Regions from separate parts of the Bradyrhizobium sp. USDA 4451 genome, predicted to be linked through region 3. Evidence: predicted binding sites of a transcription regulator. Region 3 holds the regulator's gene; each other region holds the start of a gene.
What was found. The regulator LexA, encoded in region 3, represses DNA repair genes until DNA is damaged. The targets are predictions, from matches to a motif close to TGTTCNNNNTGTGTTCNG.

Region 1 (7,801 bases), 3.7 Mb from region 3:
AGACCGCGATGCAGGAGAAGATGATGGCGCTGACCGGCGGGCTAGGCCTGCCGCCGGGATTCGGTCCCACTTAAAATGGCCGCGAGCGTTGCCGGTCCCGAGATTGAACGCCTGATCCAGTTGTTGGCGCGGCTGCCGGGCTTAGGTCCCCGTTCGGCGCGGCGTGCGGCGCTGCATCTGATCAAGAAGCGCGAAGCGCTGATGACGCCGCTGACCGCCGCGTTGCAGGTCGCGATCGACAAGATCCAGGTCTGCAAGACCTGCGGAAACATCGATACACAAAACCCCTGCACGGTGTGCACCGATCCGCGCCGCGATCCCGCGATCATCGTCGTGGTCGCCGATGTCGCCGATCTCTGGGCGTTGGAACGCGCCAATGCGACCAATGGCCGCTATCACGTGCTTGGCGCGACGCTGTCGCCGCTCGACGGCGTCGGTCCGCAGGATCTCACCATCGATCAGCTGGTGGCGCGCGCGCATGCGCCTGAAGTCAGTGAGATCATTCTCGCTTTGAATGCCACCGTCGATGGCCAGACCACCGCGCATTACATCACCGATCTGTTGTCGGAGGCGAATGTGCGGGTGACGCGGCTGGCGCATGGCGTGCCTGTCGGCGGCGAGCTTGATTACCTCGATGAAGGTACGCTATCGGCTGCAATGCGGCAGCGGACGCTGTTCTAGCGCGCACTTGAGAGCAGGCCTCGGCGATATTTGCCGGCCGATCCGTCACAAGTCGAAAAGATCGCGCTCAGACAAAATGATAGGGTGGATGACGATTCGGGGATGGCCATCCACGCACAACAGCATGATCCGGAAAAGTGGAAACCGGTTTTCCGAAAAGATCATGCTCAAACAGATCTGACGAATCTACTACGGAACCACTGCAAATGACCACACACCGATTCGGCGTACGCTTGGGCTTTGCGTGTCTGGCGGCAACTCTCGCCGCGCCCTGCGCCATCGCGCAGCAGGGCGATGCCCCGCAGAAGCCCGGCAAGATCATTCATGCCGGCGACGTGCTGTCGGGGGAACTCGGCGTCATGAAGGTGCGCGACACCAAGAATCGCGGCAAGCGCGTCGCGACCTACCAGATCACCAGCGAGCCGCGCCGCCTGCCGCCGCCGAACGGCCTGTGCAACCTCGAGACCGGACCGGAAACCTTCCAGCTCGTTCCGACCAACGACGCCCAGGCCGCGCAGCTCAAGAGCCTCTCCGGCAAGGCGATCTCGGTGAAGGTCGACGAGGTCGCCTGCGCCAAGGACGCCGGCGAGATGAGCGAAGCCATCGTCACGAAGTGGAGCGTGGTGACGAAGTAGCTACCTCAGTTGCGGTGTCATCGCCCGGCTCGACCGGGCGATCCAGTACGCCGCGGCTTCTCCACAGAATCACGAACGTCTCTGGAATACTGGATCACCCGCTTTCGCGGGTGATGACAGCGGAGGCTCAAACCCGCACCGGCCCCAGCTCATCAAAATGCCCACGCCGTTGCAGCCAGGCGAGCAGGATCAGGCTCGGGATCGCGACCAGCACGCAGATCACGAAGAACACCTGCCAGCCGACCGTCTTGGCGACATAGCCCGCGCCCGACGACAGGTAGGTGCGGCCGACCGCCGCGAGCGCCGTCAGCAGCGCGTACTGGGTCGCGGTGTGCAGCGGATTGCGGCACAGCGCCGACAAATAGGCGACGAAGATCACGGTGCCGATCGCGCTGGTGAAGTTCTCCGCCGTGATCGCCAGCGCCAGCGCCCATTGATCGACCCCGACATGGGCGAGCCAGGAGAACGACAGGTTGGCGACCGCCTGCAGCACGCCGCCGATCCACAGGCTCGACGCCAGCGAATAGCGCCGCGCTACGAAGCCGCCGGCAAAGCCGCCGATCAGGGTCGCGGCAAGCCCGACGCCCTTCACGATCGCCGCGTAGTCGACCTTGGAAAAGCCGATGTCGATCACGAACGGCGCGGTCATGGTGCCTGAGAACGCGTCGGTGAATTTGAACAGCACCACGAAGGCGAGCGCCGCGAAGGCATCCTTGCGGCTGAGGAACTCGGAGAATGCGCCGAGCGCGGCGTGAAACACCCGTTCGGCGGCGTTCTGCGCATGCGTGGCCGCCTCGGCGCCTTTCGATTGCGCCGGCTCGGTCGCCGCAAGCGCGGTGACGATGCCGATCACCACCAGTGCGGCCATCACCACATAGCCCCACATCCACGCCGATGGCCGCGCGAGGCCTGCGGACTCGAAGCCGCTGACGATGAACAGCGCGCCGGCGGTCGAGACCAGCATGCCGACACGATAGGCCGCGACATAAGACGCCATGCCGGCGGCCTGCTCGCTTTCCGGCAGGCTTTCGACGCGGAAGGCGTCGACCACGATGTCCTGCGTCGACGACGCCGTTGCGACCAACAGCGCGGCAAACGCCGCGAACCACGGCGATCGCGCCGGATCGGCCAGCGCCAGCACCAGGATCGCCGCGATCAGCAACAGCTGCGACAGCAGCAGCCAGCCGCGGCGGCGTCCGAACACTTTCGTGAACAGTGGCACGTGCAGCGCGTCGACCAGCGGCGCCCAGAGGAATTTCAGCGTGTAGGGCGTGCCGATCAGCGCCAGCAGCCCGATGGTGCCGAGATCGACCCCGGCCTCCTTCATCCACACCTGCAGCGTCGAGCCCGACAATGCCAGCGGCAGCCCCGAGGAGAAGCCGAGCAGCAGCACGATCAGCACCCGCGGCTGCAGATACACCGCAAAACTGTCGCGCCAGGAGGTGGCGGCAGGTCTTGGCTCCGGTTTTGCCGACGCGTCCGACGTTGCTTCAGGGGCTGTCATGATCCGGTGTTACCAGATTCGGCCGCAAAAAGACTGTCACCGCCCGACCACCGCCTCTGGGATACTGGATCGCCCGGTCGAGCCGGGCGATGACACAGATTATGCCGCGAGATCTCTGATCAGCAACACTCACTCCCCCGCCTGCAGCTTGCGCGGGGCGGGGAACAGCTCGGGCGCGCCGGGCTTGACGAAACGCGGCACTTCGATCGGGGTCTCGGCCTTGCTGAAGTCGAGTTCCTCGATGCGGCCGGCGCGTTTCTCGATCTTGTCGGCGGAGATCAGGATCTGCCTGACGTCCTCGTTGACCTGGCCGAAGTGATTTTGCAGCTTGAGCACGCGCTCGCGCAGCCGGCCGAGATCATCAGCAAGGTGCATCACCTCGTTGCGGATCTGGTCGGCGGCGTCGCGGATGCGGGCGTCCTTCAGGATCTGCTGCATCACCTGGATCGCCAGCATCAACAGCGACGGCGACACCAGCACGACGCGGGCGCGATAGGCCTTCTGGACCACGTCGTCGAAGCCGTCATGGATCTCGGCATAGACCGATTCCGACGGCACGAACATCAGCGCGGTGTCCTGGGTCTCGCCCGGGATCAGGTATTTCTCCGCGATGTCGCTGACATGCTTGAGCACGTCGGCGCGCAGCCGCTGGCAGGCCGATTTGCGTTCCTCGTCGCTGCGCGCATCGTGCAGCGCGGTCATCGCCTCCAGCGGAAATTTGGCGTCGATGCAGAGCGGGCGCTGGTCGGGCAGGAACACCACGCAATCCGGCCGCTTGCCCGACGACAGCGTGTACTGGAACTCGAACGAGCCCTTCGGCATGCCGTCCTGGACGATCGCCTCCATCCGCGCCTGGCCGAACGCGCCGCGCGATTGCTTGCTGGCGAGCACGTCGCGCAAGGTCGTGACCTGGGTGGTGAGCTCGTTGAGGTTCTTGTGGGCGTGGTCGATGATGCCGAGCCGCTCATGCAGCACGCGCAGCGAATCCATGGTGTTGCGGGTCGATTGTTCCATCGACTGGCCGACCCGGTGGGTCACCGAATCCAGCCGCTCGTTGACGGCGCGGGCCATCTCGGCCTGGCGCCCGGCGAGCGCCTGCGCGAAGGCATCGACCTTGGCGTCGACCCGCCCGGAGGATTCGCTCTGGGCGCGCAGCATGTCGGCAAGCCGCTCCTCCAACTCGTCGGCGCGGATGGCCTGGGCCATCGCCAGTTCCGCGCCACGCCGGCTGGCGCGGGCGATCACCACGGCGATGGCGAACAGCAGGATCAGCGCCAGCGCGCTAAGCCCGATCAGCGCGTCGGAGACGCGGACCGGAAGGTCGCCAAGCATGAGCAGAATCTCGTTCATGCCGGCCGTTGTAGCCGATTCGCGGCCGGGTGCGAACGAAGAGGGAACGCTTATGGTAAATGCTTTCCTAATTTTCTTGGTTAATCAGGCGTGAAGAATCGTGGTTAAGGCTGTCTTAACGGGTTCCTGAACGCATTGACCGCATCAGGCCCGCGGCTTAAATCGCCGCCATGGCATTACGAGAAATCATCATCCTGCCGGACAAGCAGTTGCGGCTGGTGTCGAAACCGATCGAGAAGGTGACGCCGGAGATCCGCAAGCTCGCCGACGACATGCTCGAGACCATGTATGACGCGCCCGGCATCGGGCTCGCGGCGATCCAGGTCGCGCAGCCGTTGCGGCTGATCACCATGGACCTCGCCAAGCGCGACGAGAACGGCGAGACCACGCCGCTGCCGCGGGTGTTCATCAATCCGGAGATCATTTCGCATTCGGACGAGCTGTCGGTCTACGAAGAGGGCTGCCTGTCGATCCCCGAATATTACGAGGAGGTCGAGCGCCCGGCGCGGGTGCGGCTGCGCTTCACCGACCTCGACGGCAAGCTGCATGAGGAGGATGCCGAGGGGCTCTACGCCACCTGCATCCAGCACGAGATCGACCATCTCAACGGCGTGCTGTTCGTGGATTATCTGTCGAAGCTGAAGCGCGACCGCGTGTTCAAGAAATTCGAGAAGGCCGCCAAGCGCGCGGCGGAGTAGGCGCGCACTCCGCCGTCATGCCCGGGCTTGTCCCGGGCATCTACGTCTTCCTTTCTTCATGGCGCCAAGACGTGGATGGCCGGGACAAGCCCGGCCATGACGGATAATTTGGAGCCAGCGAGGGTAGTCTGATCCAATGCCGCTTCGCCTGATCTTCATGGGCACGCCCGATTTCGCGGTGCCGACGCTGCTGGAGCTCGTGGCCCATGGCCATGAGGTTGTGGCGGTCTACACCCGCGCGCCGAAGCCCGGTGGTCGCCGCGGCCTGCAATTGCAGCCGACGCCGGTCGAGCAGGAGGCGCGCCGGCTCGGCATATCGGTGCTGACGCCGAAGACGCTGAAGACCGACGAAGCGCTCGCGGAATTTCGCGCTCACGAGGCGGACGCCGCCGTCGTGGTCGCCTACGGCATGATCCTGCCGCAGGCGATCCTCGATGCGCCCAGGCTCGGCTGCTTCAATCTGCACGCTTCGCTGCTGCCGCGCTGGCGCGGCGCTGCGCCGATCAACCGCGCCGTCATGGCCGGCGATTCCGAGAGCGGCGTGATGGTGATGAAGATGGATGTCGGCCTCGACACCGGCGACATCGCGATGGCCGAACGGCTGCCGATCACGGACAGCATGACGGCGTCCGACCTGCACAACGCACTGGCGCCGCTCGGCGCCGACCTGATGGTGCGCGCGATGGGCGGGCTCGAGCGCGGCGGATTACAGTTGACCAGGCAAAGCGCGGACGGCGTCACCTACGCCGCCAAGATCGAGAAGGCCGAGGCGCGGATCGACTGGACCCGGCCGGCGCACGCGGTGCTGCGGCACATTCATGGGCTGTCGCCGTTCCCCGGCGCCTGGTGCGAGCTCTTGGGCGAAGGCGAGCCGGTGCGGCTGAAGATCCTGCGTTGCGAGCTGGCGAAAGGCTCGGGCCAGCCGGGCGATGTGCTCGACGACACTTTCGCGATCGCCTGCGGCGACGGCGCGATCCGGATTCTCGAATTGCAGCGCGCCGGCAAGACGCCGACGAAGGCTGCGGATTTCCTACGCGGTACGCCGCTGAAGCCGCCCGCGCGGCTCGCCTGATGCCCCGCTACAAGCTCACCATCGAATATGACGGCACGCCGTTCTCCGGCTGGCAGATCCAGGACACTGCGCCGACCGTGCAGGGCGCGCTGGAGACCGCGGTCAAGGCGATCTGCGGCGAGGACGTCCGCGTCCATGGCGCCGGGCGGACCGACGCCGGCGTGCACGCGCGCGGCCAGGTCGCGCATTGCGACATCGCCAAGCATTTTCCGCCTGGCCGCTTTCGCGACGGGCTGAACGCGCATCTGCGGCCCCATCCGATCGCCGTGCTCGCGGCCGATATCGTGCCGGACGATTTCGAGGCGCGGTTCTCGGCGACCAGGCGGCATTATCTCTATCGCATCACCAACACCCGCGCGAACCTCGCGCTCGACATCGGCCGGGTCTGGCGGGTGCCGCGCGCGCTCGATGCGGATGCGATGCACGCGGCCGCGCAACGCCTGCTCGGCAAGCATGATTTCACGACCTTCCGCGATACCGAGTGCCAGGCCAAATCGCCGGAGAAGACGCTCGACCAGCTCGACGTCGTCAGAGACGGCAGCGCCATCAACATCGTGACCTCGGCGCGCTCCTTCCTGCACAGCCAGGTGCGCTCGATGGTCGGCTCGCTGGTCTGGGTCGGCGAGGGCCGCTGGAGCGCGGACGATCTCGCCGCGGCGCTGGCCGCCCGCAACCGCGCCGCCTGCGGCCCGGTGGCGCCGCCGGAGGGACTATATCTGGTGCAGGTGGATTATTAGTGGCCACAATCCCTACTGTGCATGGGGTTGTTCTTCACTATTTTGTCCAGCCAACCGGCCGGATCACGCAAAATACCGCTCCAGCACGCCGCGATAGATCTTCGTCAGCTGCTCCAGATCGGCCACCGGCGTGCGCTCGTCGATCTGGTGCATGGTCTGGCCGACCAGGCCGAATTCGATCACCGGGCAATAGCTCGAGATGAAGCGCGCGTCGGAGGTGCCGCCCGAGGTGGACAGCTCCGGCTTGCGGCCGGTGACCTGTTCGATCGCGGCGACCGCGAGATCGGTGAACGGACCGGGCTGGGTGACGAACACGTTGGAGTTCGACGGCATCCAGTCGATATGGGCGCGGATGCGATTGCCGCAGGCTTTCGCCAGCCGCGCGTCGACCAGCTGCCGCAGGGTTTCCTGGGTGTGGTTGTCGTTGTAGCGGATGTTGAACTTCGCCCGCGCTTGGCCGGGAATCACGTTGGTTGCGGTGTTGCCGACATCGACCGTGGTGAATTCGAGGTTGCTGGCCTGGAATTGCGCGCTGCCGTGATCGAGCGGCTCGTCGCTCAGCGCCACGATCAGCCGCGAGATATCCGGCACCGGATTCGACGCGCGGTGCGGATAGGCGACATGGCCCTGCACGCCGTCGACAATGAGCGTGCCGGACTGCGAGCCGCGGCGGCCGATCTTGATCATGTCGCCGAGCACTTCGACATTCGAGGGCTCGCCGAGCACGCAATGGTCGAATTTTTCGCCGCGCTCGGCGCACCATTTCAACAGCTTGACGGTGCCGTTGATCGAGACGTCTTCCTCGTCGCCGGTGATCAGGAAGGAGATCGAGCCGCAGCCGTTTTCCTGTGCCTTGCCGCCATGGTCGCCGAGATATTGCAGCACGGCGGCGACGCTGCAGGCGATGCCGCCCTTCATGTCGACGGCGCCGCGGCCGTAGAGATAGCCGTCCTTCACCTCGCCCGAGAACGCACCGAGCGTCCACGCCGCTTCATCGCCGGGCGGCACCACGTCGGTGTGACCGGCAAAGGTGATGTGCGGCGCCGTGTTGCCGATGCGCGCATAGAGGTTGTCGACATCGGCGGTGCCGGGCTCGGAGAACGTCACGCGGTGAACCTCGAAGC
Region 2 (7,801 bases), 5.2 Mb from region 3:
CCGGCACATCGGCCGGACGCGGGCCCGGCGCAGGCCAGTGGAAGCGGCGGTCCTTTTCTGCAATCGCGATATCGTTGATCGAGGCCTCCCGGCGGCGCATCAGGCCGTGCTCGTCGAACTCCCACTGCTCGTTGCCGTAGGAGCGAAACCAGTTGCCACTGGCATCATGCCATTCGTACTGGAAGCGCACCGCGATGCGGTTGCCGTCGAACGCCCAGAGATCCTTGATCAGGCGGTAGTCCTGCTCCTTCTCCCATTTGCGGGTGAGGAAGGCGACAATCGCCTCGCGGCCCTGAAATACCTCGGAACGATTGCGCCAGCGGCTGTCCTCGGTATAGGCGCCGGCGACCCGAACGGGGTCGCGCGAATTCCAGGCATCTTCGGCCATGCGCGCCTTCTGCGCGGCGGTCTCGCGGGTGAAGGGCGGCAGCGGCGGACGTGACATCGGCGATCCCTCGCGGTTGTTGGTCACGCAAATCTATCGCCGCGGGATCGAGAGTCGATGGGGCGTTTCCTATTGCCCGATAATTATGCCAGATCGGCCTTCATCAGCATGCGGATGGATTTCGGGATCGGCTGCGCGCGGCCGCCGCTGACGAAGGCGACGCGCACCTGCGCCTTCACAAGCACGTCATCGCCGCGCCTGACCTCCTGCGCCAGCATGATGGAGGCGCCCTTCACCGCGACCGGCCAGGTCACGACGTCGAGCATGTCGTCCATCCGCGCGGGCTTGAGGAAGTCGAGCGTCATCGAGCGCACCACAAAGGCGAAGCCGCCGGTCTCGGCCTCGGCCTCCTCGAACAGCGCGTTCTGCTCGGCGCCCATCAGGCGGAGATGATTGGTGCGCCCGCGCTCCATGAAGCGCAGGTAGTTGGCGTGGTAGACGATGCCGGAAAAGTCGGTGTCCTCGTAATAGACGCGGACCTGCATATGGTGGCGGCCGTCGCGGATCGCGCCGTCGATATGGGGGAAGGTCAATTGCGGCCCCTCGATTGAGGTCGTTTGAGCATGATCTCTTCGGAAAACCGCTGCGCACTCTTCCGGATCATGCTTTGGAACAACAATCGTGTTGCGCAAATTGCGCGATCACGCAAGCGCGGTCAGGACACCACCGGCCCTTTTCCGCCGAGCGTGACCTGCACGATCTCGGGCGGCACGCCGAGGCGGAACGGCATGATGCTGCAGCCGAGGCCGCCGGAGACGACCACGTCGCATTTCAGCTTGATGTGGCCGTAGGCGAGCCGCATGCCGTGCTTGACCGGCACCGCCGGCGACCAGCCGAGCAACCGGACCTGGCCGCCATGGGTGTGGCCGGAGAGTTGCAGCGCGACACGCGAGGGCACGCGGAGCGCAACGTCGGGCTCGTGCGCGAGCAGGATCACCGGCGCGTCGTCGGTGACCTTTGCGAGCGTCCCGTTGAGATCGTCGACGCCGATCCGCCTGATCTCGCGGTAGCGCCGCGCCGCCATGAAGGCGAGCTGGTCGCCGAGACCGGCGAGCCAGAACGGGCGACTATCTTTGACGAGCCGCACCGCGTCGTTCTCGTAGACCGGGATGCCCGCGCGCTCCAGCGCGCGGCGTGCGACCGGCACGCCCTGCCCTTGCCGCTGCACCGTCTTGTCGTCCCAATAGTCGTGATTGCCGAGCACCGCATGCACGCCGAGCGGCGCCTTCAGGCCCTTGAGCACCGCGGCCCATTCGGACGCCGGAATGAAGCGCGTGACGTGACGCAGTCCCGCGACATAATCGCCGAGCAGCACGATGATGTCGGGGTTGAGCGCATTGGCGCGCTCGACGATCTCGGCGATGCGATCGAGCGACATCCAGGGATCGCAAGCATGAATGTCGGCGAGCGCGACAATCCTGAGCGGAAAGTCCGCCGGCCATTGCCGCGGCGACAGATCGTAGCGCGTCAGCGTGAGGCGGACGACCGGCTCGCTCAGGCCATAGGCCGCGGTCGAAGCGGAGGCGGCGGTCAATCCGCCGGCGGTGCGCAGAAAGTTTCGACGGGAAATCATGGACGTGTGATCGGTGATGCCTGAGCCAGGATAGGCCCTTGATTGGAGCGAAATTTGGCCCCGTTTGTGCAGACGGCCTGCAGAGCTGCAGCGATGGTTAGCGCGCAAGGTTACCGGCAGCGCAATGCGCTGCACCAACACGCCTGTTCACGTCTTCGAGAGCTTAGCCTTAGTCCTCGTCGCCATTGCCGCCGAACAGGCCGAACTGCGAAGGGTCGCGGTTCGGCTCGGCGAGGCCGAGATGGCGGAAGGCGTGCGAGGTCAGCAGCCTGCCGCGCGGAGTGCGCTGCAGATAACCGCACTGGATCAGATAAGGCTCGATGATGTCCTCGATCGCATCGCGCGGCTCCGACAGTGCCGCCGCCATGGTCTCGACGCCCACCGGCCCGCCGCCATAGTTCAGCGCGATGGTGGTGAGATAGCGCCGGTCCATCGCATCGAGCCCGGCGCTGTCGACCTCGAGCGCGCTCAGCGCGCGATCGGCGATGCCGCGATCGACGGAATCGGCGTCGGCAGCGGAGGCGAAATCGCGCACCCGGCGCAGCAGGCGGCCGGCGATGCGCGGCGTGCCGCGGGCGCGGCGCGCGATCTCGTTGGCGCCATCGGGGCTCATGCCGATGTTGAGCACGCGGGCGCCGCGGGTGACGATCTTCTCCAGCTCCTCAACGGTGTAGAAATTGAGCCGGATCGGAATGCCGAAGCGGTCGCGCAAGGGATTGGTGAGCAGGCCGGCGCGGGTCGTCGCGCCGACCAGGGTGAATTTCGACAGCTCGATCTTGACCGAGCGCGCCGCGGGGCCTTCGCCGATGATCAGGTCGAGCTGAAAATCCTCCATAGCCGGATAGAGCACTTCCTCGACCGCCGGGCTGAGACGATGGATCTCGTCGATGAACAGCACGTCGCGCTCTTCGAGATTGGTGAGCAGCGCCGCGAGATCGCCGGCTTTCGCGATCACCGGGCCCGAGGTGGCGCGGAAGCCGACACCGAGCTCGCGCGCCACGATCTGCGCCAGCGTGGTCTTGCCGAGGCCGGGGGGACCGACGAACAGCACGTGATCGAGCGCCTCGCCGCGCTTCTTGGCGGCCTCGATGAAGATCGAGAGATTCTTGCGCGCCTGCGCCTGCCCGACGAACTCGGTCAGCGACTGCGGACGCAGCGCGGTGTCGCCGACATCGTCGGAGCGGCGTTCAGGCGAGACCATGCGCGAGGGCGGGTTCACTTCGACAATTCCTTCAAGCCCAGCCGGATCAGCTGCGCGGTCTCGGCTTTCTCGCCGGCGCTGCGCGAGGCGGCGGCGATGGCGGCGGCGGCCTGCGGCTGGCCGTATCCGAGATTGACCAGCGCGGAGATCGCATCCGTCACCGGGCGCGGCGCGCGGTTGTTGTCGATCGCGCCTGACAGCTGCACCACCGCGGGATCGACATCGGCAAAGCCCGGCGCCTTGTCCTTCAATTCGCTGACGATGCGCTCGGCGACCTTCGGCCCGACCCCCGGGGTGCGCGCCACCGCCGCCCTGTCGCGCAGCGCGATGGCGTTGGCGAGGTCGGTCGGCGGCAGCGTGCCGAGCACCGCAAGCGCGACCTTGGCGCCGACGCCCTGCACGGTCTGCAGCAGGCGAAACCATTCGCGCTCGTGATCTGACCGAAAGCCGAACAGCTTGATCGCGTCCTCGCGGACATAGGTCTCGATCGACAGCACCGCCGCGCCACCCGGCGACGGCAATGCCTGCAGCGTGCGGCTCGCGCAATGCACCTGATAGCCGACGCCGCCGACGTCGAGGATCACGTAGTCCTCGCCGTAGGAATCGATCAGCCCCTTCAGCTTGCCGATCATCGCACGCCCCCGCTTTCGCATCCGTCGGTAAGGGACGCACCGGCGGACGGGTTCCCTCCCCCCTTGCGGGGGAGGGTTAGGGAGAGGGGTGCCGCTGGCTCCGTTGTCCGACGCTTCGCGCGAACAACGTTTGCACCGCGCTCAATTGGCTCGCGAACTTCATTGATACATCGTCGTCGCACATCACTGGTCGGAGCGCGGGGCTTACCCCTCTCCCCAACCTTCCCCCGCAAGGGGGGAGGGAGCCTGAACAGCGTGCCCTCCTCACATTGCAGGATCATAGGTTCGCCACCCTGAGCCGCAGCGCGGTGCTCTGGCGGTGATGGGCGTGGGTGATCGCGATCGCGAGCGCGTCGGCGGCATCGGCGGATCGCGGCTCGGCCTTCGGCAGCAGGATCTTCAGCATCACCTGGATCTGGTTCTTCTCGGCGTGGCCGGCGCCGACCACGGTCTTCTTGACCTGGTTCGGCGCGTATTCGGCGACCGAGATACCGAACATTGCGGGCGCCAGCATGGCGACGCCGCGCGCCTGGCCGAGCTTCAGCGTGGCGACGCCGTCCTTGTTGACGAAGGTCTGCTCGACCGCGGCCTCCGCCGGCCTGAAGTCGCCGAGCACGGCGGCGAGCCCCTCATGGATCGCCAGCAGACGGCTCGCCAGCGGCAGATCGTCCGGCGGCTCGACCGAGCCGCAGCCGACATAGACCAGACGGTTGCCTTCGGTCTCGATCACGCCCCAGCCGGTGCGGCGGAGGCCGGGATCGATACCGATGATGCGGACAGGAGAGCGAATCGGCTGCGATGTCATGCGGTAGTGATACCGCCTGGCCTGCGAGAACGAAACACAAACGGCAGTCCATCCCCGGCTCTGTCGCGGCCGGCCCGCTGATCATTCCGCCTCTGCTCGTCATCCCCCGCGAAAGCGGGGGATCCAGTACGCCGCGGCTTATCGGCTCAAGTACTACGGCCTCTGGAATACTGGATCGCCCGGTCGAGGCCGGGCGATGACAGCGGAGAAAGCGGCCTCAGCCGCCCATCTTCGCGAGCAGCGCGTCGGACACCTCGAAATTGGCGTACACGTTCTGGACGTCGTCGTGCTCGTTGAGCAGGTCCATCAGCTTCAGCAGCTTCTCGCCGGTCTCGTCGTCGACCGCGACGGTGTTCTGCGGCTTCCACGTCAGCGCCGCCTTGCGCGGCTCGCCGAACTTGGCTTCCAGCGCTTTTGCCACGTCGCGGAAAGAGTCCTGCGAGGCGTAGACCTCGTGGCCGGCCTCGCTGGAGACCACGTCGTCGGCGCCGGCCTCGATCGCGGCATCCAGCATGGCGTCGTCGGAGGCGACCTTGGCGTCGTACTCGATGATGCCGGTGCGGTCGAACATGAAGGCGACCGAGCCGGTTTCGCCGAGATTGCCGCCCGATTTGGTGAAGAACGAGCGGATGTCGGAGGCGGCGCGGTTGCGGTTGTCGGTCAGCGCCTCGACGATCACGGCGACACCGCCGGGGCCATAGCCCTCGTAGCGGATCTCGTCATAATTCTCGCCCTCATTGCCCGCTGCCTTCTTGATGGCGCGGTCGATATTGTCCTTGGGCATGTTCTCGGCGCGGGCCGCGACCACGGCGGCGCGCAGCCGCGGGTTCATCGCCGGGTCCGGGGTGCCGAGCTTGGCCGCCACGGTGATTTCGCGGGCCAGCTTGCCGAAAAGCTTCGACTTCTGGGCATCCTGCCGGCCCTTGCGGTGCATGATGTTCTTGAATTGGGAATGGCCGGCCATGCGACGTCTCTTCGGAGCTTAGGGTCTGAACGGGGATGGAAAACGCGGCCTTATAGGCCCCTCACGGTCAAAATCAAAGGATCGGCGAGGCCATCCGGCGGAGGAATACTACCGCATGCCGGAATATGAGGCACTTGTTAACCATGACTTCATGCCCGGATGCGAGGATCGCGCCCGTCCCCGCCGCAACTTTCCAATAGCCCGCAAAAGAGCTCCCATGGCGTTCGGTTTGTTTCGCAAGCAAGTGCCGGAGCCGGCCGCGCCGGCCGTCGCGCCGCAGGTTCCGGCTGAAGCCGCGACCGCGACTGATTCGGCCCAGGATTCGTCCAAAGATTCGTCCGGAGACTCCTCGAAGGAGATCCTGGAACTGCTGGAACTCGAGCTCGGCGCGATGATCCGCCAGCTCGAGCGCGCCGCAGGCTCGGTGGCCGACGGCGCCGAGGCGACGGCAGCCAAGCTTGCCGCCATCCGCGCCCGCACCGATGCGCTGACCGGCCACAGCAGCGACGCACAGAGCACCGCGACGACCTTCTCCGAGGCCGCCGACCGTTTCACCCATTCCGCCGAGGGTATCGGCCAACAGGTCCGCAGCGCGAGCCAGCTCGCCGACGACGCCGCGGCCGCGGCGCGCGAGGCCACCGCCAATGTCGACCGCTTGCGCGAATCCTCGGCCGCGATCGGCAACGTCGTCAACCTGATCGCCCAGATCGCGCGGCAGACCACGCTGCTGGCGCTGAACTCGACCATCGAAGCGGCGCGCGCCGGCGCCGCCGGCAAGGGCTTTGCGGTGGTCGCCACCGAAGTCAAGGCCCTCGCGGTCCAGACCCAGAGCGCGACCGAGGAGATCACCAAGAAGATCGAGGCGTTGCAGAAGGACGCCACCGGATCGGCCGATGCCGTGCATCGCATCTCGGAGGCGATCGACAAGATCCGTCCGGTGTTCGACAACGTCAACAGCGCGGTCGCCGAGCAGAACCAGATCACCGGCGAGATGGGCCAGAACGCGGCCTCGGCCTCGACCTTCATCGTCTCGGTCGGCACCAGCGCCGGCGAGATCGACAGCGCAACCCGCGAAGCCGCCGCGCATGGCGACGATGTCGCCAAGGCCGGCAAGGCGGTGACCGCGTTCGCGCAAAAGCTCAAGGCGCGCTGCGCGGTGCTGCTGCGCCAGGACGAGCGCGGCGATCCGCGCAAGGACGAGCGGCTGCCTTGCAGCCTCACCATCGAGATCACCACCGCGCGCGGCACCGTCACCGCGCCGGTCTACGAGCTCGCGATGGACGGCATCTTGATCGGCGGGCCCGACGTCGAGAAGCTGCCGGTGCAGGAGACCCTGAGCGCGACCTTGCAGGACATCGGCGCGTGCCGGATCAGGATCGCCGACCGCGCCAAGGCAGGCGTCCAGGCGCGCTTCGAGGCCGCGACATCAGCGCTGCGCGAGAAGATCGAAGACCGGATGTGGGCGATCCACGAGGAGAACGCCGAACTGGTCACCCGGGCGATGGAAGCCGGCCACGCGCTGAGCAAGATCTTCGAGAGCGGGCTTGCCAGCGGCGCGATCACGCTCGACGATATGTTCGACACCGACTATGTCGAGATCGCCGGCACCAACCCGGTGCAGTACCGCACCAAAATGCTGGACTGGGCGGATCGCGCGCTGCCCGCGCTGCTCGAGGCGTTCCTGGCCAAGGACAAGCGGCTGGCATTCTGCGCAACCGTCGACCGCAACGGCTATCTGCCGGTCCACAACAAGATCTATTCGCATCCGCAGCGACCGGGCGACGTCGCCTACAACACCGCCAATTGCCGCAATCGCCGCATCTTCAACGATCCGGCCGGCCTCGCCGCCGCGCGCAATCAGCGCGCCTATCTGGTGCAGAGCTACGCGCGCGACATGGGCAACGGCACCACCGTGATGATGCGGGAGATCGACGTGCCGATCCGGGTCCGCGGCCGGCACTGGGGCGGGTTCCGTACCGCCTACAGGCTGTGAGTGCACGCTCAGGCAAGACTGCCTTCGCGAATCACGCTCTGGATCGGATGGGGAATGCTGCGGCGGCTTGACGGGCCGCTGTGACGGGAGGACGTGCTGACATGTCGGCTGCGCAGCTTGCAGTGCTGGATACATCATCGAACCGGACGCTGGCCGAACGGCTGGTCGACCAGCTCGCCGACCGCATC
Region 3 (7,801 bases):
GAATCGTACGGGGTTTGACGATGCGGGCCTTATTTCCGCGTTCGTCCGTATCGTTGAAAGTTCCTGGAAAGGAACCGGAACGGAAACTGATCACAATTAGTTGGATCGAATGATTTCGAAGATGGAGCGTCAACGCCGTGACCCGCAAAACCCTACAGGCACGTTCAGAGCAGGCGCTCGTCGTTGTTATTCTGAGCACCGGGGCGCTGATCGCATATCTCGGTTTGGCGCTTTCCAGGATGTGAGCGCTGTCCGGCAAAAAACGAGTCGGCCGAGAACGCTTGTTTTGAGCGACCACCCAATATTGAAACCTCAACCGGGGAACTGCGGCTCGATCAGCGACATGATCATCAGCGTGACGATCAATATCGAGGGCGCGCAGGCAACCACCGCAGCCAACCAAAGGTCCGAGTGGGCAAAGATGTCATAATCGTCCCGCATGGGTGGCCTCCAAACGAATCCAACCATGTACGGAAAAACATTGGTTTGCCGACTGTTCCATTCGCGTTCGAGGAACGACCGGTCTCGATGAGCGTCGCCTGCAGAGCTCGCGCACGGCCGGCGATGAAGCGAGACGAGGAACCGACATGGCGTGCAACAGTCGATTGCGGCGAGGTAGCTCAACCGATCTTGCGGCGCATCGCGTTCGGGAACGCCCACTGAGGAACGCTTGGGCGAAATTCAATCTCCTCGGCTAGACCGGAACAGATCGACCAGTCATGTACCGCATTTACTATTTTGCTGCCTTCCTCGCTGTGACGGGATCGGTCTTCGGCTTGCTGGTCGCCCTTGAGAAGACCGTCGGCGGATGACGCCAGGGAGGAAACAAGTTTTGCATCGAGTGGCACGGAAGCGCTCGATGGGGCGATCCGGCGACCCTGGCCGGGTTATGCCGAGCCTAGCTTTTTCTCGATGTAAGCATTCACCGTTTCGGCGAAGCCGCGCTGATCTCCCACAACGGCATTGAGCTGCGTCAGCACGTCTTGCTGGAGGAGCCGGAGTCCGCTCCTCCTGGCTCCAAGCAAGGTCGCGTCCCAATACTCGTTGACCGCTCTCTCGGCCAGCGCAATGCGGTTCACGTCGCCTTCTGCGATCAGTCGGCGCAGAACTCCCAGGCAAGCATCCAGGTGGGGCATCCCTCACCCGCCTCCAGTCCAGGGAGCTCGGAAAGAAAGGGCCCCAGCGAGTGGGCACCACACTGAGGCCAAGGTCCGTTCGTCCATCGTGTTCGGCGTCACCCGGTCAGGAGCCAGCTCACGCTGGCGACGAGCGCGATGAATGACATTCCGGCAAAGCCGAGAAAGCCCATCTCCACGCTGTCCATTCGATGAGGTGTCAACATCCCCGCAGTTTGCATCTCGTCTCCGAGACCCGCATTTAAAAATGCATGTCAGAAGCCATGTCCTAATTTCGCTGAGCCCCAAACAGCGGCCGCTCCACCAATTCGGATTTCAGAAACAACGGGCGTGAAGCGACGAGAACGTTTCGGCTCTCGTCGTCCCTGACCGAACACGCCGTCAGCCACGTCACCCCGCATGCTCGCGCCAGTTGGTTCCTGCCCGCAGCAAAAATTCCGCCAGCACTGGATTAACCTATGTAGATGCCATGCAAGGCCATTGGTGGCCGAATTCGCGCGACAATTGTTCGCGCGGGCCGAACGCCATGGGAAAGAAACGACGAAATCGGGTTAAGCAAACGACGTCACTGACCTTCAGACTGCTAAAGCTTGCCGAAACGGCCAGGACCAGGGCAAGCGGCTTGCCGCCTGGAGCCGAACGTGAACGCATGCTGAGGAAGTCACTTGAAGCCCGGCGTGCCCTCGAGATCGAGAAGTTCCTGGCAACCCCGGGGGCTGCAATGCCTTCATAGGCTTGTCGCGCATCCATCGTCCAAACGGCATCCGAAATGTCAGCCGAGCCGATCGAATATCAGGGTCATCGTCTAACGATCGTCGAGCAGCGAGGCGGCGGCTTCCTCGTCGAGATCACGCCTCTTGCGGGCGGTCCTCCGATCAGAACGCAAACCTTCCAGAGCACTCAAGAGGCGATCGCCAGGGCCAAGGCGACCATTGAGAAGCATCCAAGCAAGTGAAGCCGTACGGTTTGCAAGCAAAGCGTCCAACGCGTCGGCGGGCGGACCGGAGCAACATGATTGCTGGACCGATGCGAAAGCTCCATTTTCGAGTTGCGCGACATCCCACGTACTTTAACCAGGTTAAGGCGGGAACTTGGTAGCGGTTGCACGGTGTCGCCGCGCACGAAAGCACAGGGTATCGCGTGATGCGATGCTGGCTTCTGCGGGCTGGGGCACTCCGATGATCCTTCCAAAAGGACCCCTATTCATCATCAACATTTCAAACCCCGACGCCTTCTCGGGGAAAGGCAGCATCATCATGCTTGAATTGGCGGACGAGGATGCCGCTGTAAGAATAGCTCGAAAGATCGCTGCCGAGACAGGACGCTGGGTGACTGTGCGGAAAGAAGACATGGAAGTCGTTGGAACGATATCGCCGCCTACGACACATTAGGCGCGGTGATGACACGCCCCTGAAGACCACGAAGGTGTGCCCCTGGCTCGGGGACAGAGCCAAGGGCACCGGAAACGCCGACCTGCCGTTCCTGTTGGGTGGCGTTTGTTATCCAATACGCGGTGCCAGGTGCTGTCGTTCCTAATGAGCGATCGCCCGACAAGAGACGGCCCAGCGAGGGGCGCGATTATCGACGTCGGCCGCTCCCTGGACGCCTGGAGAAGAAGGGTGCAGCCCGCTGAGGGCACACGTCGGACGGCGATGTGTTTGCAGGGTGTTGCGGTCCGGACACGACGGGCAACTCAGCAAAACCTGTCAATCACCGTGTGCGAAAATATTTCGCTTTATCCGAAGCGCAACTCGGTGTATGAATTCCCCGTCTCACCCGACACGAGGGGCGCTTCGCGGTCGTCACGAACGCGGGTCGAGATGCGGTGGACGCCGAATGCGCAGTTGACGAACGCGCATGAGGCGGACGGCGAAATCGTGCAGGCCTGACGCCCTAGTGGCAGGTGTCTTTTCCGATTGCGCAATGCGCGTTGCGAAGACGGTGACAACAAAGCCAAGTCTCGCCGGGGAGAGCACGTATAAGCCGTAAGCCATCGCGCAGGGAAAGCCGGATTGCTCCGGTTACACCTGTGGTCCTACCCCCGAGCTTTCTACCCCATTGCTCGGGGCCCATGGGTGCGATCGGCACCCGGCTTTCCCTGCGCCCTCACCAACGGAGAGGGCGGAACGAGAAGCAAGACTCGGACAAATCATGTCGCGAGAATGCGGACGTATGATTCACAAGCGGCGCCACACATTCGCCGCCGTCCCGGCGAAGGCCCGGGACCCATTACCCCAAAAGCGAATTGTTGCGCGACGCTGGGGCCACAGCTTGTTTTCAACAACACAACCCTGTGGTTATGGGCCCCGGCCCCCGTGCGCAATTGCGCACTAGGCCGGGACGACAATGAAATTGTGGCGCGAGCATGCGAAGCTATGGACCGAGCGGGAGCCAGTGTCAGCACATCAGTCGCATGCCTCCCGCACAAATCGGGGACATTGCCGGCTGCCCGCAATTTTCGTACATGGTTCCACGCAATGACCTCGCACCCCCTCCCCGATTCCGTCGACGTGCTGCTGTTCGATATCGGCCGCGTCGTGCTCGACATCGACTTTGACAAGGTGATGGCGCACTGGGCGCAGCATGCCGGCTGCGCGCCGTCCGACCTCGCCACCCGCTTTGTCGTCGACGACAGCTTCAAGCATCACGAGATCGGCCGGATCGACGATGCGGCGTTCTTCGAAAACCTGCGCCGGACGCTCGGCATCGACCTCACGGACGCGCAGTTCCTCGAAGGCTGGAATGCGATCTTCACCGGCGAGATGCCCGATATCGCCCCCCTGCTCGCGGCCGCGGCGAAGCGGATGCCGCTCTATGCGTTCTCCAACACCAATCCGGCCCATGTCGCGCATTTCTCGGTTGTCCACGCCGAGTTGCTGAGCCATTTCCGCACCGTGTTCCTGTCCTCGAGCATCGGCCATCGGAAACCCGACGCCGCGGCCTACGATCATGTGGTAAAAGCCATCGGCGTGCCGGCGTCGCGGATCCTGTTCTTCGACGACCTGGCCGCCAATATCGAAGGCGCGCGGGCGCGCGGCCTTCATGCCGTCCACGTGACATCGACGGATGACGTGGCAAGGGCGCTGACCGCGCTCGGTATTTGAACCCTGGACTTGAGGAGCTCCGAGCGTGGCCCTGATGCCGGTTGCCGATGCCCTGTCCGCCGTCCTGGCCGGCGCCGAACCGCTGCCGGAGGAAATGGTCGCGCTCGATGCCGCCTATCACCGCACCCTGGCACGCGACCTCGCCGCGCGGCGCACTCAGCCGCCGCAGCCGATGTCGGCGATGGACGGCTATGCGGTGCGCGCCGCCGATGCGGCTGACCTGAAGGCGCGACTCAAGGTGATCGGCGAAGTCGCCGCCGGCCGGCCGTTCGAGCGCACGGTCGGTGCAGGCGAAGCGGTGCGGATCTTCACCGGCGGCGTGATCCCCGACGGCGCCGACGCCGTCATCATCCAGGAAGACACCGCCGTCGACGGCGACCACATCACGATCAGCGAGGCTGCCGCCGTCGGACGGCACATCCGCCCCGCGGGGGTCGACTTCCGCGAGGGTGACGTTCTGCTCGCCGCCGGCAGCCGCCTCTCCGACCGCGCGCTGTCGCTGGCCGCCGCCATGAACCATCCGGAACTCGCCGTGCGCCGCCGGCCGAAGGTCGCGGTGCTGGCGACCGGCGACGAGCTGGTGATGCCGGGCTCGCAGCCCGGACCCGGCCAGATCGTCTATTCCAACGGCTATGCGCTGCGGGCGCTGGCGCGTGCCGAAGGCGCTGAGACCATCGATCTCGGGATTGCCGCCGATACGGTTGAGGCCACCACGGCCGGCATCCGCCGGGCCCGCGACACCGGAGCCGACATCCTGATCACGACCGGCGGCGCCTCGGTCGGTGACCACGACCTGGTCAAGCAGTCGCTGGAGGCCGAGGGCGTCGCGATGGCGTTCTGGCGGATCGCGATGCGGCCCGGCAAGCCGATGATGCATGGCCGGCTCGAGGCGATGCGGGTGATCGGCCTGCCCGGCAATCCGGTGTCGTCCTACGTCTGCGCCTTCCTGTTTCTGGTGCCGTTGATTCGGGCGCTGAGCGGCCGAAAAGCGATTCATCATCGCCGCGCGACCGCTTTGCTCGGCCGCGACCTCGCTGCCAACGACCAGCGCGAGGACTATCTGCGCGCGCGTCTCGAGACGCGCGACGACGGCACGCTGATCGCAACGCCCGTGATGCAGCAGGATTCTTCGCTGCTCGGGAATCTCGCTGCGGCACGCGCACTTCTCGTGCGTCCGCCGTTTGCGCCGGCCGCCGTCGCCGGCAGCGAATGCGAGATCCTGATGCTGCCCGAATAGGGTTTTCTCACCGCGGCGATTGTGCGCCGCCGGGCGTGTTCACCGGAAATTAAGTGGTTGCGGAACACATATCGAACATATAGTGTCCGTTCATGATTTGTTTCGAGTACTGGTGTCTACAATCGGGAGGCCGCCCAGGAGCGCTTGCAGCAAGCACCATGCTCCCTTGGTCAGGCCCGGTCTGCAGATCCCACCGAAGAGTCTCGGAATCGAACGACGCTATCAACCGGGGGAATACTCGAGATGCTCACGCGCAAACAGTACGAACTTCTGCGTTTCATCAATGAACGTCTGAAAGAGGCCGGCGTCCCGCCCTCCTTCGACGAGATGAAGGATGCGCTCGACCTGCGCTCGAAGTCCGGTATCCACCGCCTGATCACTGCGCTGGAGGAGCGCGGCTTCATCCGCCGCCTGCCCAACCGCGCCCGCGCCATCGAAGTCATCAAGCTGCCCGAGCTGTCGGCCGGTGGCGGCAACGGCCGCCGCGGCTTCACCCCGAGCGTCATCGAAGGCACCCTCGGCAAGCGCACCTCTACGCCGCCGATCGCCGAGGATGACGGCAATCGACCGGTCGCGGTCCCGGTCATGGGCCGGATCGCTGCCGGTACGCCGATCGAGGCGCTGCAGACCCGCAGCCACACCATCAGCGTGCCGCCCGACATGCTCGGCTCCGGCGAGCATTATGCGCTGGAGGTGCGCGGCGACTCGATGGTCGATGCCGGCATTCTCGACGGCGACATGGCGCTGATCCAGCGCAACGACGTCGCCAACACCGGCGACATCGTGGTGGCGCTGATCGACGAGGAGGAAGCGACCCTGAAGCGCTTCCGCCGCCGCGGCGCTTCGATCGCGCTGGAGCCGGCCAACACCGCCTATGAAGTGCGCATCCTGCCGCCGAACCGGGTCCGCATCCAGGGCAAGCTGATCGGGCTCTATCGCAAGTACTGAATTGCAAATAGTTGCGGCGGCGAGGCAAATACTTGCGGCGGCGAGGAACGAGCGACAGATCGGATCGTTCCTTGGAAGATAGCGCGGCATGCGGCCTGCTCGATGCGCTCCGATACCTCTCACGCAGTGTCGCGTGTTTGTGATTGAGGCGGTCTCGGGCGAGTCGTACAATCGCCCAGAAACGAGCTGACACTCGTTCGCTATCGTCCACTCTGGTAGAGGCCCTATGCCTCAAGGAGAGGCACGGGTCGCTACCTCCATTTGAGGAGCCATCCGATGTGTGACTATAGTCTGCACGCCGTGGCATCGCGCCCCGCCATTGTCGGAGAGACGCTGATCACCACGACCTTCCGCGGCACGTCGACCCGCGGCTTTGCGTCGGAGAACGATCCGACTGTCGCGGTCTGCATGCTGCCGGGCACCGAGCTCGCTTTCGCCGAGAACGTTCGCTACGACAGCCGCTGGATCTGGACCAAGACGCTGAATTTCCGCGTCGGCGTGTTCAACGAAGTCGAGCCCGACGTGCCGGATCGCCATCATGATGCGGTCGAATTCCCCGACGGCAGCCATGTGCTAGTGACCCAGCTCGTCGAGGGACAGCGCGTCAGCGTGCTGCAATTGCCGGCACTGCATCCGCCGGTCGCGCAGAAGCCGAAGGTTGTGGAGCGGCGGCCCTCCGCATTTGCGTCGCTGTTTTTGGGTTGAACGCATCGTCGCCGCAGGATGACCCGGCGGCGAGTGACCGAAACGATTTCGAGCGACCCCGGACGTCGGGTTCCGGGGCGCGGCAGGAGATTTGCGTCGGCGGCCGCCTTGGCGCATCATCTGGCGCAGAGGACGTGCACTCACGGAAACCTGCTCGGTGGTCGATAAGGTCACATGGCAAAAGGCTGGACGCGTCACGGAGCCGGGCCGCTACATGTTCCGGTTCGGCTGGCTGACGGTGACGGCTGACGACCTGAAGGTCTGGCAGCAATTCCCCGAGGCGTCCTTCACCCTCGTCAAGAAGCCCGACGCCGGCCCCGATTCCGATGAATACCATCTCGGCCTGTTCGAATTGCCGGCCGGTCCCTCGCCAGACCCCGGCTAATCCTCACCCTGCAGATCGCTCTCCGCCGGCGTGGCGTCGACGGCCGGCCGTGGCGCGGTGGCGGGGGCGCGGAGCGTCGCCTCGGCCTCGCCGTCGCCGGGAACCGCAGGCGACCATGGCCGGTCGATCCCGCCGGGCTTGACCGCATCGATGGCGTAGCCGTCACGGGTCCGACGCAGCACCAGCGCGCCGTGACGCCGCAGCCGCTCAGCGTCGACCACCGAGGCCGCGCAGCCCCGCGGCGCCGGCCGGGCGGTGACGATCAGCGCCGCGCGCTCGCAATCAT
Region 4 (7,801 bases), 1.0 Mb from region 3:
ATGCGCAACGACGCCTTCGAGTTTCGTTCCATCTGCTCCGGTCAACAGATCGCGCTCGAGCAGGTGGGCGAAGCTCTTCACCGCGGCTGGACGCTGAAGCGGGGTCTCGCCTCCAAGATCACCACCTCGGAGATCGATGACTATTATACGCGGGCCCTCGAAGCGGGCGCCGAAGGTGGCAAGCTGTGCGGTGCCGGCGGCGGCGGCTTCCTCATGTTCATCGTGAAGCCGGAGAAACGCGAGCGGGTGCGTCAGGCGCTCTCGGAGCTCCCTTTGGTGTCGCTTGGCTACGAGGTACACGGCTCGCGCGTGCTTTGCCCGGCCGGGTGACCCTGGCCTTGGAGAATTCGATGATTTTCAAGACCACCGAAATTAAGGGCGCTTGCACGGTAGAGCTGGAAAAGCGAGCCGACAGCCGCGGGTTTTTTGCCCGCGGCTGGTGCAGCCAGGAGTTCGACGATCACGGCCTGCCCAACCGGATCGCCCAGATGAACATCTCCTTCAACCGCCAAAAGCATACGTTGCGCGGCTTCCATTACCAGGTCGCGCCCTATCAGGAGGACAAGCTCCTGCGCTGCGTTCGCGGCGCGGTCCATGACGTGCTGATCGATCTGAGGCCCGACTCGCCGACGTTCATGCATCACATCACGGTTGAGCTCAGTGCCGAAAACTACCGCATGCTCCTCGTCCCGAAGGGATGCGCGAACGCCTTTCTGACGCTCGCGGACGAGACCGAGGTCACGTATCTCGTATCCGAATTCTACACGCCGACCGCCGAGCGCGGCGTGCGCTGGAACGATCCGGCGTTTCGCATCAAGTGGCCCGCCGAGCCCGCCGTCATCTCGGAAAAGGACTGCAGCTGGCCTGATTTCGTGGACGAGCACCGGCTCGTCGCGACTGCCGATGAGGGGTAGATAGCATGTTCATCGTCGACCGCGAGCTCGAGCGGCTGCAACGCACCGGCACCCCGATCAGGGTGGGAATGGTGGGCGCCGGGTTCATGGCCAAGGGTATCGCGCGCCAGATGCTGCAGTACACCAAGGGCATCGAACTCGCTGCGATCTGCAACCGTCACCTCGATGAGGCCCGCAAGGCCTACGCGGAATCCGGTGAGAGCAACGTCACGCAAGTGCGCCGCGTGGACGAACTCGACGACTGCATCACCCGGGGCCGGCGCGCGATCACCGACGACCCAATGCTTCTTTGCAACGCTGACGGGATCGATGTGATTCTGGAGGTCACCGGCACGATCGAATTCGCGGCCGGCGTGGTGATGCAGGCGATCGCCCGAACCAAGCATGTCGTCATGATGAATGCCGAACTGGACGGCACTCTCGGCCCGATCCTGAAGACGTATGCCGACCGCACCGGGGTCGTCATCACCAACACGGAAGGTGACCAGCCAGGCGTCATCATGAATCTGTATCGGTGGGTGAAGGGACTGGGTATCAGGCCTGTGCTGTGCGGGAACATCAAGGGTCTGCACGATCCCTACCGCAATCCCACGACCCAGGAAGGGTTTGCCAGAAAATGGGGGATGAAGGCCCCGATGGTCACGTCTTTCGCTGACGGCACCAAGATATCCTTCGAGAACGCGATCGTTGCCAATGCAACGGGCATGCGGGTCGCGCGGCGCGGAATGCACGGTCCGGTCGTCGAGGCCGGCACCCCGATCCAGGAAGCGGTCAACTGGTACCCGGTCGATGAGCTTCTCGACGGTCCCGGCATCGTGGATTATTGCGTGGGAGCGATGCCAAACCCGGGCATATTCGTGCTTGGGACGACGAACGATGCGGTCGAGAAGCACTATTTGTCGCTCTACAAGATGGGAGCAGGCCCCCTCTACTGCTTCTACTGGCCCTATCATCTTTGTCACTTTGAGGTCCCGTTCACGGTTGCACGCGCGGCGATCTTCAAGGATGCAGCCATCACTCCGCTCGGCGCGCCGTGTGTCGATGTGGTCGCAGCCGCAAAGAGGGATCTCAGGGCTGGCGAAGTCCTCGACGGGCTTGGCCACTACATGACCTACGGCTTGTGCGAGAATGCGCAGGTCGCTCACGCCGAGCACCTTCTTCCGATCGGCCTAGCCGAAGGTTGCCGTCTTCGGCGGAACATTGCGCGAGACCACGTGCTCGCGTATGACGACGTCGAGATTCCGGCAGGCCGAATCTGCGACGCGCTGCGCCAGGAGCAAGACACCGTCTTCTTCGGCAGGCCGTCATTCATACGCCCTGCGGCTGCCTAAGGCGGCGTCATCGCGCGTTAGCCTGTTGTCGAATCTCCTCGGAAAACCGCTTCGCACTTTTCTGGATCACGCTTAGGTCAACATCGATATGATGGATTGAAGCTGATCGGATGCGGCCGTCACGAGCCCGTCGAACGACGTCTGACCGTGGGCCGCGGCTCGCAAGATGGATTCGGCAACGTGGGCCTTCAGACCGAACACGGATTGATCGGCCGGCACGCTTGCCATGACCGTATCCAACGCATCCCGCATCGTCTGGATCAGTTCGGAGCTGTACTTCATGGCTATCCTCCGCAGCGTCAGAATAGACCGCATGCGCGAGGCCACCACTCACAACGGCGCGATTCCGGATTGCCTTTTCTTAATGCGATGACCCGATCGTGAATCGGTAGCAGGTTATAGCTCCTTCTCGGCAAGTGCGCGAAACGCATCAGGCACCGACCGAACCGCCTCCAGCGCGACTGAGCCGTATCCGATTGCCTCCCAGCCGAAGCGGTCGCGGATCTTGTCGATCGCGCAGTCCGCCGCCCAGCGCGCGATGCCTGCTGGACTTCCGGGGCGGAGCGCGTCATCGGCCAATCCGAGCGGAAGCTCCAGCGCAAGGTCCCAATGCTGCTCGAGATGCGAGACCGAGATCGCCAACAGCGAAATGATCCTCTCACGGGGATGATCGGCAAGCGTTGCACGCACCAGGTTCTCGGCGAGCCGCGCCAGGATCACCGTCGTGCACACCGGCGCGTCGAGCGTGATCGCGCGCGTCACCGATTTCATGTCGGCGAAGCGCACCCGCACCGTCACGGTTCGTCCGGGCCGCGATTTCGCCCGCAGCCGCGTGGCGACGCGGTCCGCGAGATGCAGCAGCGTCGGCCTGATGACCTGCATGGTCGCGGGCTTGCGGCCGAGCGCCGATTGTGCCCCCGCCGATCGCGCGCGCCGATGAGGTACGAGCTTTCGCGGATCGCGATTGCAGGCCAGCGCGGCGAGCTTCTCGCCTGCCGCCGGACCGAGCAACCGCGTCAGCGAACGTTCCGACAATGTGGCGAGTTGACCGATCGTCGCAACGCCGATCGCGTCCAGCCGTGCCCGGGTCACCGGCCCAACGCCCCACATCAACTCGACCGGCAATTCGTGAAGGAAGCTGAGCTCCGCGTCGGGATCGACGACGACAAGGCCGTCGGGCTTTGCGACCTGGGAAGCGATCTTCGCCAGATGTTTGGTGCGCGCGACGCCCACCGAGATCGGAAGGCCGAGTTCGGCGCGCACGCGCCGCCGGATCGTCGCTGCGATGTCCGCCGGTGTTCCGAACAGATGCGTGCAGCCGGCAACGTCGGCGAAGGCTTCGTCGATCGATATGCGCTCGACCAGCGGCGTGAAATCGCCGAGCACCTCGATGGCCGCGTCGCCCAGCCGCTCGTAATCCCTGAAATGGCCGTCGACAAAAATCAGCTGCGGGCACAGTTCGCGCGCGTCCCGTCCCGACATGCCGCCGCGGACGCCGAAGGCCTTGGCCTCATAGGAGGCCGCAAGCACCACCCCGCCCCCGACGGCGATCGGCTTGCCGCGCAGCGACGGATCAAGCAGCTGCTCCACCGAGGCGTAAAATGCATCGAGGTCCGCGTGCAGAATGGTGGCTGCGGCTGCCATCTCGACCTGCTTGTGCTCGCCCCGACCAAAAGAACAAAATAAGAACAAATCGAAATCCAGTCAACGTGGAATTTGTCCTCCCTTCGCGTGCGCTCGCCGCGCGAAGCAATCGGCCGGCCTGTCCTTCGGCAGGCTTCCCTCCGCCGACGCCGACTCGGCTCGCTGGAGATCGAGACCGTTGGCCGCGGCAATCGAAGCGAATCATGCGAGCCGCGGCGGCAGTCGTTCGACCAGTCGCAACGACACACAATGCGCGGACTGCCGCAGCAATTCGCTCGCTTGCCGGCGTGCGTTGACGGGCAGGCTTTTTCAGGTAGATATCCTGGAATGACCGACCACTCTCATCAGGTGGACTTCCAGGCTGCGGCCACCCTTTACAAATGGCCCTCTCTCAACAACGCCAGGCGAGAGGATCGCGCACCCTATATGGTCGCCAACGCAACGCTCGACCAATGCATTCGCGACTTCATGGGCAAGCCCGAGAAGACGCGGCATCTCTACGAGATTCGGACCAAGGCGCAACCTCCGCTCGTCCCCGATGTGCTGTCACCCGAGCACGTGATCGAGCTCTCAAGGCTTCGCGAATTTCTCTGAACAGCTTGCGCGCCCCCGATCGTGACGCGTCGCGTTGGCGGGCAGACTTATCCATCGGTCGTACGCCTGGGGCCGGATTGTTTGCCCCTCGGGGAGCCGTTACACTTCGCTTGACTCTCTGACTGACCGACACCGGCAGGGGAGACCGCCGGCTGCACGACCGGCTGATGGGGCATCGACAGGCGCCACATGAGATTCAATCTGGCGATCTTGAGTGTGCTGGCTGCAAGACCGGAACAGCGGATCCCGCTCGAGGAGGTCAGTCGCGAGGTCAAGCGCATGATCGCGGCGGGCGACGCAGCCACGAAGTTGAAGCGATCGTCCGAGCTCGGCGACGCCGACGTGTTCCAATCCGGATGGGCTTCGATCAATGAGGCCGGGTTGCAGATCACGGAGGCCGGGCTTGCGCTATGGAGCTCGCTTGCAGCGTCCCGCGCCGAGCAGGAGCTTAACGCGCAAGAACTCGGTAAACAGGAGCTCGGCGAATGGCAGAGCGAGCGCCTTGAGGCCGTTGCTGCCGACACGCCCGATGCGATCAGCGATGCTGGTGTCGACCAGCCCGACGACATCGATCGCCAACTCGTGCACGCCAGAGATGACGGCCAGGCCGAGCGCACGACCTCGAACGCCGGCGGCTCGGCCGCATCGCTCGATCTCTCCGCGCAAGGCCCGATCGTGCTCGAACCGGCCTTCGGCTCGATCCACGCTGCGGGCCCCAACGATTCCCGGCTCTCGCGACTCATGACATTGCTCGGCAGCAGCATGCCGCGATTTGCTCGGGCACGGCGCCGGCGTTCGGCGGGCGGCGTAGAGGATCGGACAACGGCCAATCGCATCGGGGTGACGGGACTTGCCGTTGCATGTCTCAGCCTGATTTCGGTCGTTGCCTGCGTTGCCGCAGCGATTGCGCTCGGTCAGAACTCCACCCTGAAATCCGAGATCGTCATGCTGCGGCGGGAGCTCGTGCCGCTGCGGGAGCGCCTCGCCAAGCTCGAGCAGGACGCAGCCAGGCGCGAAGCCGCGCAACAGGAAGAAGCGCAGCAGAAAGCCGAGACAGAAAAGCGAGCGGCGATCAGCGAGCAGACCGCACTCAGTCTCTCGCGGGAAGAGACTCAATTGATCAGGGAGTACATCAAGGCAGCGCCTTCGGCCGGCGCGGGCGGGCCGCCGATCAACGTCGGCGATCCCGCGAGCGGCGGAATGATTCCGCTGCCGTCGCCGCTGACCGAAAAGATTCCGCGACTCGTCGGTGCGAGATTTGCCATCCGCAACGGCGCCATCATCATCAGCACAAGAAACAGCCGCCGCGTCGATGCCGTGCTGACGAACTAGATCGCGGCGAGGTCGGGTCGCAGGGGCGAGCTACCAAAATGGCGAAAACAACCCCATGCAAAGGAGTCGGCGGCCCCATCAAAGGTAATATTGCACCGCTACGGCTGATTGTTCGGCGGGCGCTCGATGAACTTGCGGCTGCCGTTGAGCAGTTCGAGGTTGTTGGCGATCACCGGGTTGCCCGGATCGAGCGAGTACGCCTTCTCGAACTTGCGCCGCGCGCCGCTGAGATTGCCGCGCAGCATGAGGGAATAGCCCTGGTCGTTGAGGATCTGGACGGTCTCGCCGCCGATCCGGATCGCCTGCGCATAGGCCTGATCGGCAAGATCGAAGCGGCGGATCTTGTCGTAGCTCGCGGCGAGCCCGACCCAGGCCGTGACGTCCTTCGGCGCCTTCTCGACCGCATCCTTGAAATAGCGCTGGGCGATACCGTAATTGCCGCGGTTGTAGTGCTCGAGCCCCAGCCGCACCGGCTCGTCGGAGGGATAATATTTGACGTCGGTCGGCTCCTGCACGGGGTCCCCACCGGGCGGATCCACCGGAGCGACGATCGCGGCCTCGCGGGTCGTGTAGTCACAGGCACCAAGGCCGGTCGCCAGGCCGCAACAGATCAACGCCGGCGCGAGACGACGCAATCCTCGTCCCGTTCCCCAAGTCCAGCGCATCTCTTGCCCCATTCGAAACATCATCGCGAAACTACCTAACAAAACAGACAGCACGACCGAAATGTCGAGGCCAACAGATCTAATGTTGCGGCATTATTTCCCATTATTGTTGGTCGTGATACTCTGGTTGATGGTCTGATCCGTAGTAAGAATCTGTTGGGTAGTCACGGGAGGAGGCTGCCCCATCGCCTTGGTCGGATCGCCCATATCGGGAAGCTGATCTACCGGCCGTTTGGTAGCGCCATAGCGGGTGATCGCACCACCCGTCCGCCGCGCGTCATACGCGATCCGACGGTCGCCGACATAGGCCGGCCACGGGTGGATCGTGTGGGTGACCGCGTTGACCTCCTTGGCATTGCCGGCACTCATCGTGATGGTGTCGGAACGCTGGATGTAACGGTCCATCTCGTCATGCCCGTAGACGCCGTAGCAGCCGCCGAGCAGGAGTGGGGCGAGCAGTGCCAAGTATCGGATGGTCATCTCCCGCCTCCCCTAGTTCAGCGTCTTCACGACCGGCTGGTCGACGACCACCGCCGGTGGTGGAGCGCCCACGACCGCGTTGGGCGCGATGATATGGCCATAGGGTCCCTTCACGTCGCCGCCGGAATTGACGTAGTCGTCATAGCGCTTGCGGACTTCCATCTGGCCGTTGAGGAAGAAATCGACATCGTTGGCCGGCAGGCGGGAATCGAGCGGCGATGCCAGCTGCTGGCCGGGCGCCGCCGGCGCGACCAGGCGCGGCGTGACGATAATGACGAGGTCGGTTTCCTGCTGCTGATAGGACTTGCTGCTGAACAGAGTGCCGAGCACCGGCACCGAGCCGATCCAGGGCAGTTGCGATACGCCCTGCGTGTTGCGGGTCTGCAGCAGGCCGGCGATGGCAAAGCTCTGGCCGTCGCGCAGCTCCACTGTTGTGCGCGCGTCGCGGCGGGTCAGCGCCGGGATCGTGGTGCCGGCGATGGTCACTGCGTTGGAGAAATCGAGCTCGCTGACCGAGGGCTCGACGCGCAGGTTGATCACCCCGCGCGAAAGCACGGTCGGCACGAAAGCCAGCTCGACGCCGAACTTCTTGTAGTCGATGGTCACGGTGGGCAGCGCGCCCGCGACCGCCGTCGAGGCGACCGGCACCGGAAACTCGCCGCCGGCCAGGAAGCGCGCAGCATCGCCCGACAGCGTGGTCAAATTCGGCTCCGCAAGTCGACGGGCCAGTCCCTTGGTTTCCAGTGCAGTAATCAGCAGGTCCACCGATGTGCCGTTGCTGGTCCGCAGGACGCTCGTTAACAGGCTTCCAAACGGAGTGGGAGATGCACCGCCGGCGGTG

Region 1: a site for LexA is predicted at 4,202-4,219, ahead of ACVMB0_RS10305 (DNA recombination protein RmuC). Genes of this name have one in related genera too.
Region 2: a site for LexA is predicted at 4,682-4,699, ahead of ruvC (crossover junction endodeoxyribonuclease RuvC). Genes of this name have one in related genera too.
Region 4: a site for LexA is predicted at 3,919-3,936, ahead of dinB (DNA polymerase IV). Genes of this name have one in related genera too.

What each region holds. Positions count from the first base shown of each region.
Region 1 covers NZ_JBTRCH010000001.1:2,241,013-2,248,813, forward strand. Annotated here, with positions in the region: gene ACVMB0_RS10285 (YbaB/EbfC family nucleoid-associated protein) at 1-74, shown strand, start outside; gene recR (recombination mediator RecR) at 76-681, shown strand; gene ACVMB0_RS10295 (hypothetical protein) at 888-1,316, shown strand; gene ACVMB0_RS10300 (AmpG family muropeptide MFS transporter) at 1,444-2,820, opposite strand; gene ACVMB0_RS10305 (DNA recombination protein RmuC) at 2,950-4,170, opposite strand; gene def (peptide deformylase) at 4,341-4,868, shown strand; gene fmt (methionyl-tRNA formyltransferase) at 5,005-5,940, shown strand; gene truA (tRNA pseudouridine(38-40) synthase TruA) at 5,940-6,677, shown strand; gene dapE (succinyl-diaminopimelate desuccinylase) at 6,741-7,801, opposite strand, start outside.
Region 2 covers NZ_JBTRCH010000001.1:686,195-693,995, forward strand. Annotated here, with positions in the region: gene ACVMB0_RS03075 (nuclear transport factor 2 family protein) at 1-445, opposite strand, end outside; gene ybgC (tol-pal system-associated acyl-CoA thioesterase) at 529-978, opposite strand; gene ACVMB0_RS03085 (metallophosphoesterase) at 1,101-2,018, opposite strand; gene ruvB (Holliday junction branch migration DNA helicase RuvB) at 2,188-3,237, opposite strand; gene ruvA (Holliday junction branch migration protein RuvA) at 3,234-3,851, opposite strand; gene ruvC (crossover junction endodeoxyribonuclease RuvC) at 4,129-4,656, opposite strand; gene ACVMB0_RS03105 (YebC/PmpR family DNA-binding transcriptional regulator) at 4,874-5,620, opposite strand; gene ACVMB0_RS03110 (methyl-accepting chemotaxis protein) at 5,838-7,613, shown strand; gene ACVMB0_RS03115 (methyl-accepting chemotaxis protein) at 7,715-7,801, shown strand, end outside.
Region 3 covers NZ_JBTRCH010000001.1:5,932,750-5,940,550, forward strand. Annotated here, with positions in the region: gene ACVMB0_RS27360 (hypothetical protein) at 313-441, opposite strand; gene ACVMB0_RS27365 (hypothetical protein) at 621-848, opposite strand; gene ACVMB0_RS27370 (hypothetical protein) at 888-1,136, opposite strand; gene ACVMB0_RS27375 (hypothetical protein) at 1,906-2,091, shown strand; gene ACVMB0_RS27380 (HAD family hydrolase) at 3,614-4,240, shown strand; gene ACVMB0_RS27385 (molybdopterin molybdotransferase MoeA) at 4,266-5,477, shown strand; gene lexA (transcriptional repressor LexA) at 5,721-6,425, shown strand; gene ACVMB0_RS27395 (hypothetical protein) at 6,702-7,130, shown strand; gene ACVMB0_RS27400 (hypothetical protein) at 7,288-7,515, shown strand; partial or broken gene ACVMB0_RS27405 (ComEC/Rec2 family competence protein) at 7,512-7,801, opposite strand, start outside.
Region 4 covers NZ_JBTRCH010000001.1:4,890,032-4,897,832, reverse strand. Annotated here, with positions in the region: gene ACVMB0_RS22415 (GHMP family kinase ATP-binding protein) at 1-330, shown strand, start outside; gene rfbC (dTDP-4-dehydrorhamnose 3,5-epimerase) at 351-914, shown strand; gene ACVMB0_RS22405 (NAD(P)H-dependent oxidoreductase) at 920-2,245, shown strand; gene ACVMB0_RS22400 (hypothetical protein) at 2,318-2,527, opposite strand; gene dinB (DNA polymerase IV) at 2,642-3,889, opposite strand; gene ACVMB0_RS22390 (hypothetical protein) at 4,139-4,483, shown strand; gene ACVMB0_RS22385 (hypothetical protein) at 4,763-5,815, shown strand; gene ACVMB0_RS22380 (tetratricopeptide repeat protein) at 5,914-6,450, opposite strand; gene ACVMB0_RS22375 (hypothetical protein) at 6,574-6,960, opposite strand; gene ACVMB0_RS22370 (type II and III secretion system protein family protein) at 6,973-7,801, opposite strand, start outside.